2 regions of the Streptomyces sp. DF42 genome follow, and region 2 is predicted to be linked to the other one. Evidence: riboswitches for the same ligand, from Rfam matches in the RefSeq annotation. Region 2 holds a riboswitch; the other holds the start of a gene.
The links. A riboswitch is a leader RNA that binds a small molecule or an ion and turns the genes downstream of it on or off. The one in region 2 is predicted to bind glycine.
Positions count from the first base shown of each region.

Region 1: another riboswitch for glycine. It lies ahead of gcvP (aminomethyl-transferring glycine dehydrogenase); the one in region 2 lies ahead of gcvT (glycine cleavage system aminomethyltransferase GcvT).

Region 1 covers NZ_CM177859.1:1,567,362-1,572,695, reverse strand. The annotation lists gene ACYUED_RS07120 (MerR family transcriptional regulator) at 1-534, shown strand, start outside; gene ACYUED_RS07115 (DNA polymerase IV) at 613-1,977, shown strand; gene ACYUED_RS07110 (PRC-barrel domain-containing protein) at 1,986-2,372, opposite strand; glycine riboswitch at 2,486-2,581, shown strand; gene gcvP (aminomethyl-transferring glycine dehydrogenase) at 2,759-5,334, shown strand, end outside.
Region 2 covers NZ_CM177859.1:6,725,450-6,730,783, forward strand. The annotation lists gene ACYUED_RS30955 (L-serine ammonia-lyase) at 1-233, opposite strand, end outside; gene glyA (serine hydroxymethyltransferase) at 290-1,567, opposite strand; gene gcvH (glycine cleavage system protein GcvH) at 1,582-1,959, opposite strand; gene gcvT (glycine cleavage system aminomethyltransferase GcvT) at 2,080-3,198, opposite strand; glycine riboswitch at 3,242-3,350, opposite strand; glycine riboswitch at 3,351-3,449, opposite strand; gene ACYUED_RS30975 (AAA family ATPase) at 3,635-4,309, shown strand; gene ACYUED_RS30980 (enhanced serine sensitivity protein SseB) at 4,397-5,194, shown strand; gene ACYUED_RS30985 (enhanced serine sensitivity protein SseB C-terminal domain-containing protein) at 5,288-5,334, shown strand, end outside.

The sequences.
Region 1 (5,334 bases), 5.2 Mb from region 2:
GCGGGTGTGCCGAGCAGCGGAGGGGCGACGTCCATGGCGTTGGAGCAGATCGGCTACCGCGGCCCGACGGCCTGCGCGGCCGCCGGCATCACCTACCGCCAACTGGACTACTGGGCCCGCACCGGCCTCGTCGAACCCAGTGTGCGGCCCGCGAGCGGGTCGGGGACGCAGCGGCTGTACAGCTTCCGGGACGTCGTCGTCCTGAAGATCGTCAAGCGGTTCCTGGACACCGGTGTGTCGCTGCAGAACATCCGCACGGCGGTACAGCACCTGCGTGAGCGCGGCTTCCGGGACCTGGAGCGCATGACGCTGATGAGCGACGGTGCCACGGTCCACGAGTGCACCTCGCCCGACGAGGTGCACGCGCTGCTCCAGGGCGGCCAGGGCATCTTCGGGATCGCCGTCGGTGTGGTGTGGCGGGACGTCGAGAGTGCCCTCTCGCAACTGCACGGCGAGCGGATCGACACCGGCGAGACCCTGATCGGGCACAACCCGGCGGACGAGCTGGCGCGGCGGCGAAACCGGGCGGTCTGAGCGACTGTCCCGAGGGCCGCGGGGCGCTCGGACGGTCGTACGACGGCATTGTCAGTGGCGTAGGGCAGCATCGGACATGTGAGAAACGCGCCCACGATCCTGCATCTCGACATGGATGCCTTCTACGCCTCGGCGGAGCAGGCATCCAAGCCGAGCCTGCGTGGGAAGGCCGTGATCGTGGGCGGGCTCGGGCCGCGCGGGGTGGTCGCGACGGCTTCGTACGAGGCGAGGGTGTTCGGGGTGCGGTCGGCGATGCCGATGGCCCAGGCACGGCGCCTGGCGCCGAACGCCGCGTATCTGGTGCCGCGCTTCGGGTTCTACCGGTCGATCAGCGAGCAGGTCATGGCGTTGCTGCACTCGCTGTCGCCGCTCGTGGAGCCGCTGAGCCTGGACGAGGCCTTCGTGGACCTGGAGGCCGGGGAGGTGGCCTGGGACGCGGCGTCGGCGCGGCTGGTGGGTGAGAAGCTGCGGGCCGACATACGGGCCGGCACGGCGCTCACCGGGTCCGTGGGCCTCGCCGCATCCAAGATGCTCGCGAAGATCGCCTCCGAGGAGGCGAAGCCGGACGGGCTGGTGCTGATCGAGCCGGGGACCGAGCGGGCGCTGCTCGGGCCGATGTCGGTGCGGACGCTGCCGGGGGTGGGGCCTGCGACCGGGGATCATCTTCGGCGGGCCGGAATCACCACGGTCGACGAGATCGCCGAGGCGGGCGAGGACGAGCTGGTCCGGCTGCTGGGCAAGGCCCACGGGCACGCGCTGCACGCCATGGCGCTGGCGCAGGACGACCGGCCCGTGGTCGCGGAGCGTGAGACCAAGTCGGTGTCGGTCGAGGACACCTACGACGTGGACATCCACGACCGGCTGAGGGTGGGCCTCGAGGTGCAGCGGCTGGCCGAGCGGTGCGTGCGGCGGCTGCGCGGGGCGGGGCTTTCGGGGCGGACCATCGTGCTCAAGGTGCGCCGCTACGACTTCTCGACACTGACGCGTTCCGAGACGCTGCGGGGGCCCACCGACGATCCGGGGGTGGTGCGGGAGGCGGCCGCCCGGCTGCTGGACATGGTGGACACCACCGGTGGCGTACGACTGCTCGGTGTCGGGGTCAGCGGGCTCGCCGACTACACGCAGGAGGATCTGTTCGCGCAGGCCGCGGGGGAGCGGACGGAGGCGACGGTGGAGGAGACGGCGGACGAACCCGTACCGGAGCAGGAGGCACCCGCCGAGCGGCGCTGGCCCGCGGGGCACGATGTGCGGCATGCCGAGTTCGGGCACGGGTGGGTGCAGGGAAGCGGCCTCGGGCGGGTCACCGTTCGGTTCGAGACGCCCGAGTCGGAGCCGGGGCGGGTGCGGACCTTCCGGACCGACGACCCCGAGCTGGAACAGGCGGAGCCGCTGCCGTTGGTGGCGGCTGGATCCGCGGCTTCCGTGGACGGGGTTCAGTGTTGACGTGCACGTCAGGCGTCGGCGTCCTCCGCGCCGGCGATCCTGCCGAAGGACCGGTCCGGGACCGAGGGAGGAGAGGGAGGAGAGGCGATGTCGAGACCGTAGTGGTGGTAGAGCTGAAGTTCCTGTTCGGGGGAGAGGTGGCGGCCGACCCCGAAGTCGGGGGCATCCTTGATGAGGGAGCGGTCGAAGGGGACGTGGAGGGTGCCCTCGACCAGTTCGCTGGGCTCCAGGGGAACGAAGGCGTCTCGGGAGAACAGGCCGGTGCGTATGGCCGCCCACTCCGGCACGCCCGTCGCGTCGTCGAGATAGACCTCGTCGATGGTGCCGAGCTTGGTGCCGCTGCGGTCGAACGCCTTGCGGCCGATCAGGTTGCGCGGATCGATGTCGGTCTGCACGGGCCCTCCACTTGGTCGCAACTCATTCGTAAGCACTACAAAAGAGCACATCGGGGCAGGTGGCCACTCGAAGGACCTCGTGGTGCGCTCGCTGGTAGGCTGACAGCGGCTGCTGACCCCGTGCGGGAGAGTCCTCCGGACACCACCGGAGGCGCCGAAGGAGCAAATCCTCCCCGGAATCTCTCAGGCTCACGTACCGCGCGGACGAGGTCACTCTGGAAAGCAGGGCGGGTGTCGACGGCTTCCGCTCTCACCGACGGTGAAAGCCGGACATCCTCGGATGGTCCGGTGAAGCTCTCAGGTCGAGATGACAGAGGGGGAGGCCGATCGGGTACCCGCGCCGTGGTACCCCTCGAAGGTCGTGGCAGACCAGGAGGCCTCCGCAAATGACCGCCCATCGCATTCCGCTCTCCGAGCTCGAGAAGGGGATCCCCTTCGAGCAGCGTCACATCGGCCCCGATCATGAGGCTCGGGCCAAGATGCTCGCGCATGTCGGCTACGGCTCCCTGGACGAGCTCACGGCTGCCGCGGTGCCGGATGTGATCAAGAACGCCGACGCCCTGGATCTGCCGGGCGCGCGTACCGAGGCCGAGGTGCTGGCCGAGCTGCGTTCGCTGGCCGATCGCAACCAGGTTCTCGATTCCATGATCGGGCTCGGGTACTACGGGACCTTCACCCCGCCCGTCATCCTGCGCAATGTGATGGAGAATCCCGCCTGGTACACGGCCTACACGCCCTACCAGCCGGAGATCTCGCAGGGGCGCCTCGAAGCCCTGCTGAACTTCCAGACGATGGTCGCCGACCTCACCGGGCTGCCGACCTCCGGTGCCTCGCTGCTCGACGAGGGCACAGCCGCCGCCGAGGCGATGGCGCTGTCCCGGCGCATGGGCAGGAACAAGAAGGGCCTGTTCCTCATCGACGCGGACGTGCTTCCGCAGACCGTCGCCGTGATCGAGACCCGCGCCGAGCCGACGGGCGTGGAGGTCGTGGTCGCCGACCTCAGCGAGGGCGTTCCGGCGGAGATCGCCGGGCGTGAGATCAACGGCGTGCTCGTCCAGTACCCGGGTGCCTCCGGTGCCGTACGCGACATCAAGGCGTTGATCGACCAGGCGCACGAGCTCGGCGCGCTCGTCACCGTTGCCGCCGACCTGCTCGCGCTGACGCTGCTGAAGTCGCCTGGTGAGCTCGGTGCGGACATCGCGGTCGGTACGACGCAGCGGTTCGGTGTGCCGATGGGCTTCGGCGGTCCGCACGCCGGCTACATGGCCGTACACGAGAAGTTCGCGCGCAGCCTGCCCGGCCGGCTCGTGGGTGTGTCCGTGGACGCCGACGGGCACAAGGCCTACCGGCTGGCCCTGCAGACCCGCGAGCAGCACATCCGGCGCGAGAAGGCGACCAGCAACATCTGCACCGCCCAGGTGCTGCTCGCCGTCATGGCCGGTATGTACGCCGTGTACCACGGGCCCGACGGGCTGAGGGGCATCGCGCAGCGCACCCACCGGTACGCCACGATCCTCGCCGCGGGGCTCACCGCCGGCGGTGTCGAGGTCGTGCACGGCTCGTACTTCGACACGCTCACCGCGCTCGTGCCGGGCCGCGCCGCCGAGGTGGTGGCCACCGCACGGGAGAACGGCGTCAATCTCCACCTCGTCGATGCCGACCAGGTGTCGATCGCCTGTGACGAGACCACCGCGCGGGCCCAACTGGGCGCCGTGTGGGCCGCGTTCGGGGTCGAGGGTGACATCGAGGCGCTGGACGCGGCCGCCGGGGAGGCGATTCCGCAGGCTCTGCTGCGCAGTGACGCCTTCCTCACCCACCCCGTCTTCCACCAGCACCGCTCCGAGACCGCGATGCTGCGCTACCTGCGCCGGCTCGCCGACCGCGACTACGCGCTCGACCGCGGCATGATCCCGCTGGGCTCCTGCACCATGAAGCTCAACGCGACCACGGAGATGGAGCCGGTCACCTGGCCCGAGTTCGGGCAGCTGCACCCGTTCGCGCCCGCCGAGCAGGCGCAGGGGTACCTCACGCTCATCCGTGAGCTGGAGGAGCGGCTCGCCGAGGTCACCGGATACGACAAGGTGTCGCTGCAGCCCAACGCCGGTTCGCAGGGCGAGCTGGCCGGGCTGCTCGCCGTCCGCGGATATCACCGGGCCAACGGGGACGAGCAGCGGACCGTGTGTCTGATCCCGTCCTCCGCGCACGGTACGAATGCCGCCAGCGCCGTCATGGCCGGCATGAAGGTCGTCGTCGTGAAGACCGCCGAGGACGGCGAGATCGACGTCGAGGACCTGCGGGCGAAGATCGAGCAGTACCGCGACGAGCTGTCCGTGCTGATGATCACGTACCCCTCCACGCACGGTGTGTTCGAGGAGCATGTCGCCGACATCTGCGCGCAGGTGCACGAGGCCGGCGGGCAGGTGTACGTCGACGGGGCCAACCTCAACGCCCTGGTGGGGCTTGCCAAGCCGGGGCACTTCGGCGGTGACGTCTCGCACCTCAACCTGCACAAGACCTTCTGCATCCCGCACGGCGGCGGCGGTCCCGGGGTCGGTCCGGTCGGTGTGCGTGCGCACCTGGCGCCGTATCTGCCGAACCACCCGATGCAGCCGGCGGCCGGTCCCGAGACGGGTGTCGGGCCGATATCGGCGGCTCCGTGGGGTTCCGCGGGGATCCTGCCGATCTCGTGGGCGTACGTCCGGCTGATGGGCGGCGAGGGCCTGAAGCGTGCCACGCAGGTGGCGGTCCTCAGCGCCAACTACATCGCCAAGCGGCTCGAACCGCACTACCCCGTGCTCTACAACGGCCCCGGCGGCCTGGTCGCGCACGAGTGCATCATCGACCTGCGGCCGCTGACCAGGGCGACCGGTGTGAGCGTCGACGACGTCGCTAAGCGGCTGATCGACTACGGGTTCCACGCGCCGACGATGTCGTTCCCGGTGGCCGGCACGTTGATGATCGA
Region 2 (5,334 bases):
GTCCGCGGCGAGGCGCCCTCCAGGCCGAGCAGTACCGCCTTGGGCGTTCCGTGGCCGTAGCCGGTCGCGCCGAGCGAGCCGTACAGCTCCGCCCGTACCGACGCGACGGAGTCCAGCACCCGCTCGTTGCGCAGCCGGCGGGCGAAGATGCGGGCCGCGCGCATCGGGCCGACCGTGTGGGAGCTGGACGGGCCGATGCCGATCGAGAACAGGTCGAAGACCGAGATGGCCACGGGGACTCCTCACTCTGGGGTGGCGGGGGTGCCCCTGGAGGCACCCCCGCCGGGAACTACTTGGTCAGGCCGGGGTACAGCGGGTGCTTGTCGGCAAGGGCCTTGACCCGAGCCTTCAGCGATTCCACGTCGGCCTCACCGAAGGGAGAAGCCGCCTTGAGCGTCTCGGCGATCACGTCCGCGACCTCGGCGAAGTCCTCGGCCGTGAAGCCGCGGGTGGCGAGGGCGGGCGTGCCCACCCGCAGCCCCGACGTCACCATCGGCGGGCGCGGGTCGTTCGGGACGGCGTTGCGGTTGACCGTGATGCCGACCTCGTGGAGACGGTCCTCGGCCTGCTGCCCGTCCAGTTCGGACTCGCGCAGGTCGACGAGGATGAGGTGGACGTCGGTGCCGCCGGAGAGCACGTTGACCCCGGCCTCCCGGGCGTCGTCGGCCGTCAGACGCTCGGCGAGGATGCGCGCACCCTCCACCGTACGCCGCTGGCGCTCCTTGAACTCCTCGCCCGCAGCGACCTTGAAGGAGACGGCCTTCGCCGCGATCACGTGCTCCAGGGGACCGCCCTGGAAGCCCGGGAAGACGGAGGAGTTCAGCTTCTTCGCGAACTCCTTCTTCGCGAGGATGATCCCGCCGCGCGGACCGCCCAGCGTCTTGTGGGTGGTGGAGGTGACCACGTCCGCGTGCTCGACGGGGTTCGGGTGCAGGCCCGCGGCCACCAGGCCCGCGAAGTGCGCCATGTCGACCCACAGGTACGCCTCGACCTCGTCGGCGATCCGGCGGAACTCCGCGAAGTCCAGCTGCCGCGGGTACGCCGACCACCCGGCGATGATCACCTTCGGCCGGTGCTCCTTGGCCAGCCGCTCCAGCTCCGCCATGTCGACGAGACCGGCGTCGTCGACGTGGTAGGCGACGACGTTGAACTGCTTGCCGGAGAAGTTCAGCCGCATCCCGTGGGTCAGATGCCCGCCGTGCGCCAGGTCCAGGCCGAGGATGGTGTCGCCGGGCTGGGCCAGCGCGAACAGGGCAGCCTGGTTGGCGGAGGCACCGGAGTGGGGCTGGACGTTGGCGTACTCGGCGCCGAACAGCTCCTTGACCCGGTCGATGGCGATCTGCTCGGCGACGTCGACGTGCTCGCAGCCGCCGTAGTAGCGGCGGCCGGGGTAGCCCTCCGCGTACTTGTTGGTGAGGACCGAGCCCTGGGCCTCCATGACGGCGGCCGGCGCGAAGTTCTCGGACGCGATCATCTCGAGGGTGGACTGCTGCCGGTGCAGCTCGGCGTCGACCGCGGCGGCGATCTCCGGGTCGAGCTCGTGCAGGGAAGTGTTCAGTACGGACATGCGTCTACGGCTCCTCAGCCGGCGTTCTGGGCGGTGTACTCGTCGGCGGAGAGCAGGTCGCCCGGCTCGTCCGTGACGCGGACCTTGAAGAGCCAACCGCCTTCGAACGGGGCCGAGTTCACCAGGGACGGGTCGTTCACCACGTCCTCGTTGATCTCGGTGATCTCACCGGTGACGGGGGAGTACAGGTCGCTGACCGACTTGGTCGACTCCAGTTCGCCGCAGGTCTCGCCCGCGGTCACGGCGGAGCCCACCTCGGGAAGCTGGGCGTAGACGACATCGCCGAGCGCGTTGGCCGCGAACTCCGTGATGCCGACCGTCGAGACGCCGTCCTCGGCGACCGACAGCCACTCGTGCTCCTTGCTGTAGCGCAGTTGCTGGGGGTTGCTCATGGCCTGAATTCTCCTGTACGCGAGGGAGTGCTGATGAATGGGTGACTGCTGGATACGCGTGTGAGCAGGGAGGATGTGCGCGGGGTCACGTCCGTGGACGGGCCGCCCACCGCCCAGTTTCTACTTCTGGCGCTTGTAGAACGGCAGCGCCACGACCTCGTACGGTTCGTGACTGCCCCGGATGTCCACGCCCACCCCGGGCGCGCCAGGGGCCGCGTGCGCCGCGTCGACGTACGCCATCGCGATCGGCCGGCCCAGCGTGGGGGAGGGCGCACCGGAGGTGACCTCGCCGATCACTTCACCGCCGGCCACGACCGGGTACCCGGCGCGCGGGACCCGGCGGCCCTCGGCGACCAGGCCGACCAGGACGCGCGGCGGGTTCGACTCGGCGCGTGCGGCGGCCTCCCGCAGGGCCTCGCGGCCCACGAAGTCGCCCTCCTTCTCGAACTTCACCACCCGTCCGAGCCCGGCGTCGAAGGGCGTGAGCGAGGTGGACAGCTCGTGCCCGTACAGCGGCATGCCCGCCTCCAGGCGCAGGGTGTCCCGGCAGGACAGCCCGCAGGGGACAAGGCCGACGGGCGCTCCGGCCTCCGTGAGCGCCTGCCACAGCTTCTCCGCGTCACCGGGGGCGACGAACAGCTCGAAGCCGTCCTCGCCGGTGTAGCCGGTGCGCGCGACGAGGGCCGGGACGCCGGCGACGGTGCCGGGCAGGCCGGCGTAGTACTTCAGGGCGTCGAGGTCGGCGTCGGTGAGGGACGAGAGGATGCCCGCGGCCTCGGGGCCCTGCACGGCGATGAGCGCGTACGCGTCACGGTCGTCGCGCACCTCGGCGTCGAAGCCGGCGGCCCGCTCGACGAGCGCGTCCAGCACCACCTGGGCGTTGGAGGCGTTGGCGACGACCAGGTATTCACTCTCGCCGAGCCGGTAGACGATCAGGTCGTCGAGGATGCCGCCGTCGGCCCGGCAGATCATGGTGTAGCGGGCGCGGCCGACGCCGACGGAGGCGATGTTGCCGACCAGGGCGAAGTTCAGGAGCTGGGCGGCCTGCGGGCCGGTCACGGCGATCTCACCCATGTGGGAGAGGTCGAAGAGTCCGGCCTTCGTGCGTACGGCGAGATGCTCGTCGCGCTCGGAGCCGTAGCGCAGGGGCATGTCCCAGCCGGCGAAGTCGGTCATCGTCGCACCGAGGGAACGATGCAGGGCGTCGAGCGCGGTACGACGGATGTGGGTACTGCTCATCGGACGGTCGTCTCCCAGGGCATAGCGGGACAGGCGAGGGCATTCCTCCCCATCTGTCATCGGAACCTGAGAGGTTCGCCATGACCGCTCGCGGCATGGCTTGCACCGTGGGTGGGGCCACCGGGAAACGGCGGCCCGCTTTTCAGATGTGCCTCGCCCGCGCGGTAACGGGGCCTGAGAGATTCAAGGGAGGGACTTGCTCCTTCGGCGCCCCAGCGACTTGGTGCTGGGGACTCTCCCGCGCGGATTCAAACGGCCGGTATGCAGTTGGCGCGCACATCATCGCACGCCGGGTCCGCGGGTGGCAGGCCGGATCTGCTCCTCCCTTTGTAACTGGCTTGTGGCAAGGCGATCACGAAAACACGAGACACCGCGCATTACCTTCTCTTTACACTCGAAGGGCAGGGGACTCCGTACCCGGCCCCAGGGGAGGACGATCACGGTGGACAGGACCACGGCGTACGCCACGAGCACGGCCGTCGCGCTGCCCGAGCAGCCCGCGGCCCCGGCCCGGGAGGCGTGCGGCATCCGGCCGGAACCCGTGGTCCGCGATCTGCGCGACCGCTCGGGGCGCAGCCCGCACGCCCTGCTCTTCGGCCCCCGCGACCTCGTCGTGATCACCGGCCTGCCCGGCAGCGGCAAGTCCACGCTGATGGAGCGCGCGGTGCGCGGCGTCCGTATCGACTCCCAGGACGCCCGCGACCGCTGGGACGCCCGCGCCTCCCGCTTCCTGCCGTACGCGGTCTACCGCCCCCTCGTCCGGCTCGCCCACTACGCCGGACTGCACCGCGCCCTGCGCGGCGGCGAGGGCGTCGTCGTGCACGACTGCGGCACGCAGGCCTGGGTGCGCGGCTGGCTGGCCCGCGAGGCCCGGCGCCGCGGCGGCCTCCTGCATCTGGTGCTGCTCGACGTCACGCCCGGCGCGGCGCTTCGGGGGCAGCGCGACCGCGGCCGCGGCGTCTCCCGCTACGCGTTCCTGCGTCACCGCACGGCGGCGGGCCGGCTGATCCGCGCGGTGGAGCGGGGCGATCTGCCCGAGGGCGTCGGCTCGGCGGTGCTGCTGGACCGGGACGCGGCGGACGTACTGCGCAGGATCGGCTTCACGGGCTGACCCCTTTGTCCGTCCCACCCGCTAGCCTTTCCGGTCACAGCAGTGGTCATCAGCAGGCAGTGGTTCTCAGCAGGCGGTCGGACACAGATGGACTTCCCTCCAGCGGATCTCCCCGCGGACTTTCCCGTACAGGCGCACCCCCATCCGCACGGCGGATGGCCAGGCAACGAACTGGAGGAGGTGCTGTCGGCCTCCCTCGGCATGCCCTCGGCGGGCGGCCGGATCATCGAGGTGCTCGGACGCAGCTTCGTCTGGGTCCCGCTGCCCGGCGGCGGCGGCCCGCACAGCGGCCCCCTCGACCTGCCGACGCTGGAGATCGAGGGCCAGGCCTATGTCCCGGTCTTCAGCTCAGAGGAGCAGTTCCGCCAGGTCGTCGGCTCCCACATGTCGTACACGATCGCCCCGGCCGTCGAGTTCGCCCGCGGGCTGCCCCCGCAGGTGGGCCTCGCGATCAACCCCGACGGCGTGGTCGGCGTCCCCCTCCCGCCGGCCGCGGTCGCCGAGCTGTGCCGGGCGGGCCGCACCCCGCTGGACGGCCCGGCCTCCGGAGCCCGCGTCAAGCTCTTCGAACCGGACTGGCAGGACGACCCGGTCGACTTCCTGGCCGCGGCCTGTGCCGAGTTCGCGCAGACGGGCGTGGTCGTCACGGCCCGCCGCTGCCTCGCCGTCGTCGAGACGGCCGACCCGGTGATGTTCGTGGGCGTCGAACTCTCGCAGCGGGAGGGCGACCTGCGGGCGCTTCCGCTGGCCGCCCTGGAGCGGGCGGCGACCGTGGTCGCCACTCCGTGGCCGGTCAACCTGGTCCTCCTGGACGTGACGGACGACCCCGTTGCGAACTGGATGCGGGAACAGGTGCGCCCGTTCTATACGGGCGATCACCTGTGAGTGCGGCCAGGGTCGAAGGCGCAACGAGTCCGGAGCTCCCGGGCGCTTAAGCTGTTGGCAGGAGTGGGGCAACTTCCAGAAGGGGCGGTACACGTGAGCGCCAGCGGCACCACGACCGGGACGGTCGAGCACATGCTGCG